DNA from 3 places in the Kitasatospora sp. NPDC127035 genome. Region 1 is predicted to be linked to each of the others. Evidence: riboswitches for the same ligand, from Rfam matches in the RefSeq annotation. Region 1 holds a riboswitch; each other region holds the start of a gene.
What was found. Region 1 has a riboswitch for cobalamin ahead of ACFWIC_RS21400 (prenyltransferase/squalene oxidase repeat-containing protein). Riboswitches for the same ligand answer to the same signal wherever they lie in the genome.
Positions count from the first base shown of each region.

Region 2: another riboswitch for cobalamin. It lies ahead of ACFWIC_RS13150 (iron ABC transporter permease); the one in region 1 lies ahead of ACFWIC_RS21400 (prenyltransferase/squalene oxidase repeat-containing protein).
Region 3: another riboswitch for cobalamin. It lies ahead of ACFWIC_RS13005 (ribonucleoside-diphosphate reductase subunit alpha); the one in region 1 lies ahead of ACFWIC_RS21400 (prenyltransferase/squalene oxidase repeat-containing protein).

Region 1 is NZ_JBHXDN010000030.1:80,677-82,928, forward strand. It holds gene ACFWIC_RS21395 (hypothetical protein) at 1-317, opposite strand, end outside; cobalamin riboswitch at 447-523, opposite strand; cobalamin riboswitch at 596-749, shown strand; gene ACFWIC_RS21400 (prenyltransferase/squalene oxidase repeat-containing protein) at 907-2,252, shown strand, end outside.
Region 2 is NZ_JBHXDN010000015.1:49,989-52,240, reverse strand. It holds gene sodX (nickel-type superoxide dismutase maturation protease) at 1-289, opposite strand, end outside; gene sodN (superoxide dismutase, Ni) at 559-954, shown strand; cobalamin riboswitch at 1,096-1,232, shown strand; gene ACFWIC_RS13150 (iron ABC transporter permease) at 1,334-2,252, shown strand, end outside.
Region 3 is NZ_JBHXDN010000015.1:15,597-17,848, forward strand. It holds gene ACFWIC_RS13005 (ribonucleoside-diphosphate reductase subunit alpha) at 1-892, opposite strand, end outside; cobalamin riboswitch at 1,077-1,219, opposite strand; gene ACFWIC_RS13010 (hypothetical protein) at 1,726-2,252, shown strand, end outside.

The sequences.
Region 1 (2,252 bases):
AGCCGGGCGTTCTTGGTGGCGTCGCCCCCGGGGGTCACGTCCGCCGCGGCCGTACCGGCGGCGGCCAGCGCGCTGAACGCCCACTCGTTGGAGAGCCCGCCGCCGGTGACGTAGCTCCCGTCCGCGGCCTGGAGGGACTTCAGGTAGGTGACGCCGGTGCTCTTCGAGGTGGCTATCTGGGCCGGGGTCGCGGTCGCGTGGGCGGGGACGGCCGACAGCACGAGGGCGCCGGCGGCCAGCGAGACGGTCACCGCGGAGGCGGCGCGTGAGGAGGCGGCGCGTGAGGAGGCGAAGCGCGAGGAGGCGGGAACGGGCACGGAACGGCTCCTTGGTGTGGCGGGCGCCGATCCGGCCCCGGCCCCGGTGCCCGGTCGGGCGCGCGGCGGCTGGGGCGGCCGCCGCCCGGATCGCGTGGGCTGGCTTTCGCTGATGCTGCGCGGCCGGGCGGGCATTCGGGCTCGGGCCGGCACGGTCACCGCCCCACACCGCTGCGCGTCAGCCCCGGATTCACACCGGATTCCCCCGCTCGGCCACCGCGGACGCTACCGCACCGGCGGGGCAGTCACGAGGTGGGAAAGGAGACATGACGCTTCGTTGACGCCGACTCCGCGAGCGTGGTCTGATGAAATGCTTTTTCATCCTCGGCAGTCAGGGGAAGCCGGTCCGATTCCGGCGCTGACCCGCAACCGTAGACCCGCCCCACCCCGGGCTGGTGAGCCGGAATGCCTGCGCCGGGGCCTTGTTCCAGGAGTGCTTGCGTCGTCGTGGACTACGACGCGGTCAGAACGGCCCCGCGCGAAGGAGGCCGTCGGCTGCGCTGTGGCATCCCGACGACTGATCAGGGAGTCGCCGGTGAGGGCCAGCAGCAGTCGTACGAGTCACAGAGCCCGGGGGTTCACGTCCCTGGTGGCCACCGGTGCCGTCGCGATCGCCGCCGGCGGCACGGTCCTGCTCGGACACCCCGGCAGGGCCGCCGCGGACCCGATCGAGGAGTGCACCGCCACCACCGGAGCGATCGTCGCCGTCGACTTCGGCCACTGGGGCGGCGGAGTCGTCCGCGGCTGCGACGCCCACCCCACGACCGGGATGAACCTGCTGCACAACGCGGGCTTCACCACCACCGGCACCGAGCACGACGGCCCCGCCTTCATCTGCCGGCTCGGTAACGGCGCCTTCGGCAACGGCACCCAGTACCCCACCGTCGCCGAGGAACCCTGCGTCAACACCCCCCAGGCGACGGCGTACTGGTCCTACTGGATCGCCGAGCCCGGCCAGGCGACCTGGTCCTACAGCCGCTACGGCGCCGGCACGCAGAAGCCCAAGCCCGGCGAGGTCGAGGCCTGGGTGTACGGCGGCACCGACATCGGCGGGACGAGCGGAGCGCCCTCCTTCACCCCGGACTCCGTCCGGGCCAGGAACACCGGTCCGTCGCCGTCCGCCTCCGCGTCGCCGTCGGCGTCCCCGAGCCCGACCCTCCCGCCGCCCGCGGGAGACCCCGCCGCCGCGGCGGCCTGGCTGGCGGGCCGCCTCGTCAACGGCGAGTACATGGGGAACTGGGCCTTCGAGGGGGCCGACTTCCCCCGGACCGCCCTCACCGCGACAGCCCTGGCCGCCGCCGGGACCCAGGACCCGGCCCTGCGCAAGGTCGTCGCCTACCTCGCCGCCCACACCGACGCCTTCCTGTACCCGGACGGGCCGAGCGGCAAGCCCGACTCCAAGGCCGCCGCGCTGCTGGCCCTGGTCGCCGAGAGCACCGACGGCAACCCCCGGGACTTCGGCGGCCGCGACCTGATCGCCGCGCTCACCGACCACGTGTGCGTCGCGGCCGGCGAGAACGGGGAGTGCACCGCGGCCGGGGACTTCCACGGTGCGGCCTCGCCCTGGGTGCAGGCGTGGGCCGTGATCGCCCTGCAGCGCGCCGGGGTCACGCCGCCCGCCGCGACGCTCGCCCGCTTCACGGTCCTGCAGTGCGCCGACGGAGGCATCGCCGGCTCGATGATCGTGGCCGGCGGCCACTGCGAGTCCGACCCGGTGGCCACCGGCCTCGCCGTCCTCGCCCTGCGCCCGGCGGCCGGCTTCGAGCCCACCGCGAAGAAGGCCGCGGACCAGCTCGCCGCGAGCCAGCAGGCCGACGGCTCCTACGCCCCCTACGTCGGCGCCGCCGGCGACACCACGAGCACCGCCGCCGCGGCCCAGACGCTGAAGGCCGTCGGGCAGGGGGCCAAACAGGCCACCGCCAAGGCCTGGCTGGC
Region 2 (2,252 bases), on a different contig from region 1:
GGCGCTCCAGCCCGCGGCCGGGGGCCAGCCAGGCCGGGCGCGGGCGCAGCCGCAGCAGCACCCGGCCGAGCACCAGCTCGTCCGGGACCGCGCCGTAGCTGCGGCTGTCGCTGTCGACCGGCCGGTTGTCGGAGAGCAGCCACCAGCCCTTGGGGCGCCGGGCGTCGGCCCGTTTGACCACCAGCAGGTCCTGCTGGAACGGGTGACGGAACACCACCACCGCGCCCGGCCTGATCCGTGCTCCGTACCGGACCAGCAGCTGGTCCCCCTCCCGCAGCGTCGGCACCATCGAGTCGCCCGCCACGTCGATCAGCCCGAACGGCGCGCCGCCCCCCGGGGTGCCGTCCTCCGGTTCCGCGCTCCGTGCCACGACTCGTCCTCCCGGCTCGCGCCCGCGTCCTCGGCTCCCAAGTCTGCCGTACGGACCGTCACCCGCCGGTGTCCGGATTGGCCGGGTTCCGGCTCGGCCTTTTGCCCTAGGCCCGCCGCCCGATCGCGAAACCCCGCGACCGGCGGGGTAATCTCGGCCGCGGGAAGACGATCTAAGGAAGGACTCCCATGTTCTCTCGTCTGTTTGCACCGCGTGCCACCGCGCACGCCCACTGCGACCTGCCCTGCGGCGTGTACGACCCCGCCCAGGCGCGGATCGAGGCCGAGTCGGTGAAGGCCACTCAGGAGAAGTACCAGGCCAACGAGGACGCGCACTTCCGCGCCCGCGCCGTCATCATCAAGGAGCAGCGCGCGGAGGCCGTCAAGCACCACATCTCGGTGCTCTGGAGCGACTACTTCAAGGCCCCGCACTTCGAGAAGTACCCGCAGCTGCACCAGCTGATCAACGACACCCTGAAGGCCGCCTCGGCAGCCAAGGCGTCGACCGACCCGGCCACCGGCCAGGCCCTGCTCGACCTGATCGCCGAGGTCGACAAGATCTTCTGGGAGACCAAGCAGGGCTGACCCCCGGTCAGCACCCCTCGGCCGCCCCCGTCCGCACCGCCGGACGGGGGCGGCCGTGCGTTCTCCGCGGGTCGGGCCCCGCCGCCGCCCAGGCCCGCGTCCGCGGCCTGCCCGGGCGGTCCGCGTCCGCGCCCGCCCCGGTAAGGGTTACCTGACCGGAGCGCTTGTTATGCTGCCTGGGCGTCCCGAGGGGAAGCCGGTGCGAATCCGGCGCTGACCCGCAACGGTGAACGGTGCCCCGCACCGTGAGTCCGACCGCCCCGGGGCGCCGACCTCCCGACAACTCGCCGTGGACTGCGAGGGGATGCCGCCCCGGCGTACCCTCCGCCCGGACGTGCCGCCCCGCGCCGCCCCGGCCCGAGGCGAAGGCGCGCCGCTTGTGAGCACCACCGCCACCGCACCCCCGATACCGGCCGCCGCGCCGCCCGCGCCCGGGACACGCCGGACACCCACCGCGCCGCTGGCCGCCGGCCTGGCCGCGGCCCTGCTGCTCTCGCTGGTCTGCGCCGTGGCGGTGGGCTCCTCCGGACTCGGCTGGGCCCGGGTGCTGCGACTGCTCGGCGCCGGCCTGACCGGCGGCCGGCTGGAGGCCGACGAGGCCGCCGCCTACGCGATCGTCTGGGAGATCCGGCTGCCGCGTGCCGTCCTCGCCGCCGTGGTCGGCGCCGGACTGGCCGCCACCGGGGTCGCGGTCCAGGCGATGGTCCGCAACGCGCTGGCCGACCCCTTCGTGCTCGGCATCTCCTCCGGTGCCTCGGTCGGCGCCAACGCCGTGCTCATGCTGGGCGCCTTCGCCTCGCTCGGCGTCTGGGCGCTCTCCGTCTCCGCCTTCGGCGCGGCCCTGCTCGCCATGGTGCTCGTCTACCTGACGGCCCGTACCGCCTACGGCCTCACCCCGCTGCGCCTGGTGCTGACCGGCACCGCGATGTCCTACGGCTTCTCCGCCGTCACCGCGCTGATGGTGTTCGCCGCCGCCCGCGGCGAGGCCGCCCGCTCCGCCATGATGTGGCTGCTCGGCAGCCTCGGCGGGGCCACCTGGGGCTCGGTGCCGATCGCCGCCGTCACCGTGCTCGCCGGACTGACCCACCTGATCTGCTCCGCCGGGCGGCTGGACGCGCTCGCGATGGGCGACGAGACGGCCGCCTCGCTCGGAGTCGACCCGGACCGGCTGCGCCGCGAACTGTTCGTCGTGACCGCCGCCGTCACCGGCACGGTCGTCGCGGTCAGCGGCGCGATCGGCTTCGTCGGGCTGATGGTCCCGCACGTGGTGCGGATGCTGGTCGGCGCCGGCCACCGCC
Region 3 (2,252 bases), on a different contig from region 1:
CGCCCTTGCGACGGCCGCCCTGGTTGACGGCGGCGACCGAGGAGTCGAGGGTGCGCAGGAACGGGACGATGCCGTTCGACTTGCCGTTGGTGCCCCGGATCAGCGAGCCGCGCGAGCGGATCCGCGAGTAGGAGAGGCCGATGCCGCCGGCGTGCTTGGAGAGGCGGGCGATCTGGGCGTACCGCGAGTAGATCGAGTCCAGGTTGTCCAGCGGCGAGTCCAGCAGGTAGCAGCTGGACATCTGCGGGTGCCGGGTGCCGGAGTTGAAGAGGGTCGGCGAGGAGGTCAGGTACTCCAGCCGGCTCATCAGGCGGTACAGCTCGGCCACCTCGCGCACCGACTGCTCGTTGTCGCCGACCGCCAGGCCACAGGCGACGCGGAGCAGGAAGTGCTGAGGGGTCTCGACGACCTTGCGGGTGATCGGGTGACGCAGCAGGTAGCGGGACTGCACGGTGCGCAGGCCGAAGTACTCGAAGCGGTCGTCGCCGGCCGGGTCGACCAGGGCGTTCAGCGCCTCGGTGTGCTTGGCGACGAACGCGGCGGTGGTGTCGCCGATCAGGCCCTCGGCGTGGCCGACGGTGATCGAGGTGGAGAAGGAGACCACGCCCTGGGTCGCCGCCTCGTCGACGATCTCCAGCGCGAGCAGCCGGGCCGCCAGCTTCGAGTACTGCGGGTCCTCGGCGATCATCGACGCGGCGGCGTCGATGGCCAGGCCGCGCAGCTCGGCGAAGTCCGAGCCGGCGTTGCGGCCGCGCAGCGCGGCGGCGGCGACGTGACCCGGGTCCACCTGGGGGAGGTCGACGCTGCGGTCGGTCAGCACGCGGAGGAGCGCGCCGCCGGGGTCGGAGACCGTACGGTCGGCGGGGGCGGAGCTGGAACCCTGGGCGGGCAGGGTGACTGAGGCAGCGGTGGTCAAGGCGCTCTCTCCTGGCGGCGATCGGCGTCGGTAGATCGGGGGGCCGGGCCGTTCGGGGCAGGGGAGGACGGCGCGGGCGCCCGTGGCGTCGCGCGGCGTGTCGTCCCCGGCCCGCCCGCGAGGCCCGGAAGGTGGTGCTCGTGCTGGGGCCTCTGCGGGGAGGCGCTCGCACACCGTCGGCAGGTACTCGGACTCGCGGGCTCCCATGGGGAGACGGCCGCTCACCGCTGCGGGGCAGTCCCGGACTTGCACCGGGTTCCCCTGCGTCGACAGCAGGGTCGAGCATACATCTAGTGGTGCTCTCTCGATGCGACACCACATGTTGTGCAGCGCGGCGTGTTGGCGCGATGACCGCTGGTACCGGGGCGGGAGCCGGGAAGGGGCGCGGGCCGGGGTTCCGGACGCCCCGGGGCTTGTCAGGATTCGGAAACGGAATGGTGACCGGGGCGGTCGCCGGTCAGGGCCATGCCCTACGATCTCGCCTCATGAGCGACGGAACGGGCGTGCCCGGGGAGTGGTCTGGACAGCCCGCTTCGCCGGGGGAGCAGCCGGCCCCTCCCGCCGGTGCGGGGGGCGCACAGAACCAGCAGCCGGGTGGACCCGGACCGGTGCCGCCGGGGCAGCAGCCCTCCGGCGGCCAGGCCGTGCCGCCGGCACCGGGCGGCTTCGGACCGCCTCCGGCGTCGTACGGACCGCCCGCGCCGCCGCCGGCCCGGCCGCCGGCGCCCGCGGCGCCGCAGCCGCCGCAGTCGATCCAGGTGCCGCCGCCCGTTCAGCCGCCTGTTCAGCCGCCCGCGCCGCAGCCTCCGGTGCAGCCCCAGCCGGCGCCGCAGCCCCAGCCGCCGATGCCGGTGCCCTCGCACCACTGGCAGCATCCTCCGCAGCCGCAGCCGCAGCACCTACCGCCGCCGCAGCAGCCGCAGCAGACCGAGCCGGACTGGGCCGCGCTCGCCGACCGCAACGCGGCCGAGCACCGGCGCAAGACCCGGTTGAAGATCATCGGTGCGGCCGTCGCCGTCCTGATCATCGGCGGCGCCGTCGCCGGCGGCCTGCTCCTGCTGGGCAAGGACGGCGACGAGAAGCCGATCGCCGGGCCCACGTCGACCGCGACCGGGGCCACCCAGCAGCCGGCGCCGTCTCCGACCGGTTCCGCCAAGCCGACCCCGACGTCCACCCCGACGCCGACCCCCACTCCGAGCGCGACCCCCGACGACCCGTCGAAGCCGCTCTGGGACGCCTCCACCGACCCGGCCCCGCAGGACGCGGCGGCGCTCTTCTCGGCGCTCACCGTGACCGTCAACGGCGCCACCTGGAACCGGACCGTCGTCTCGCTCGA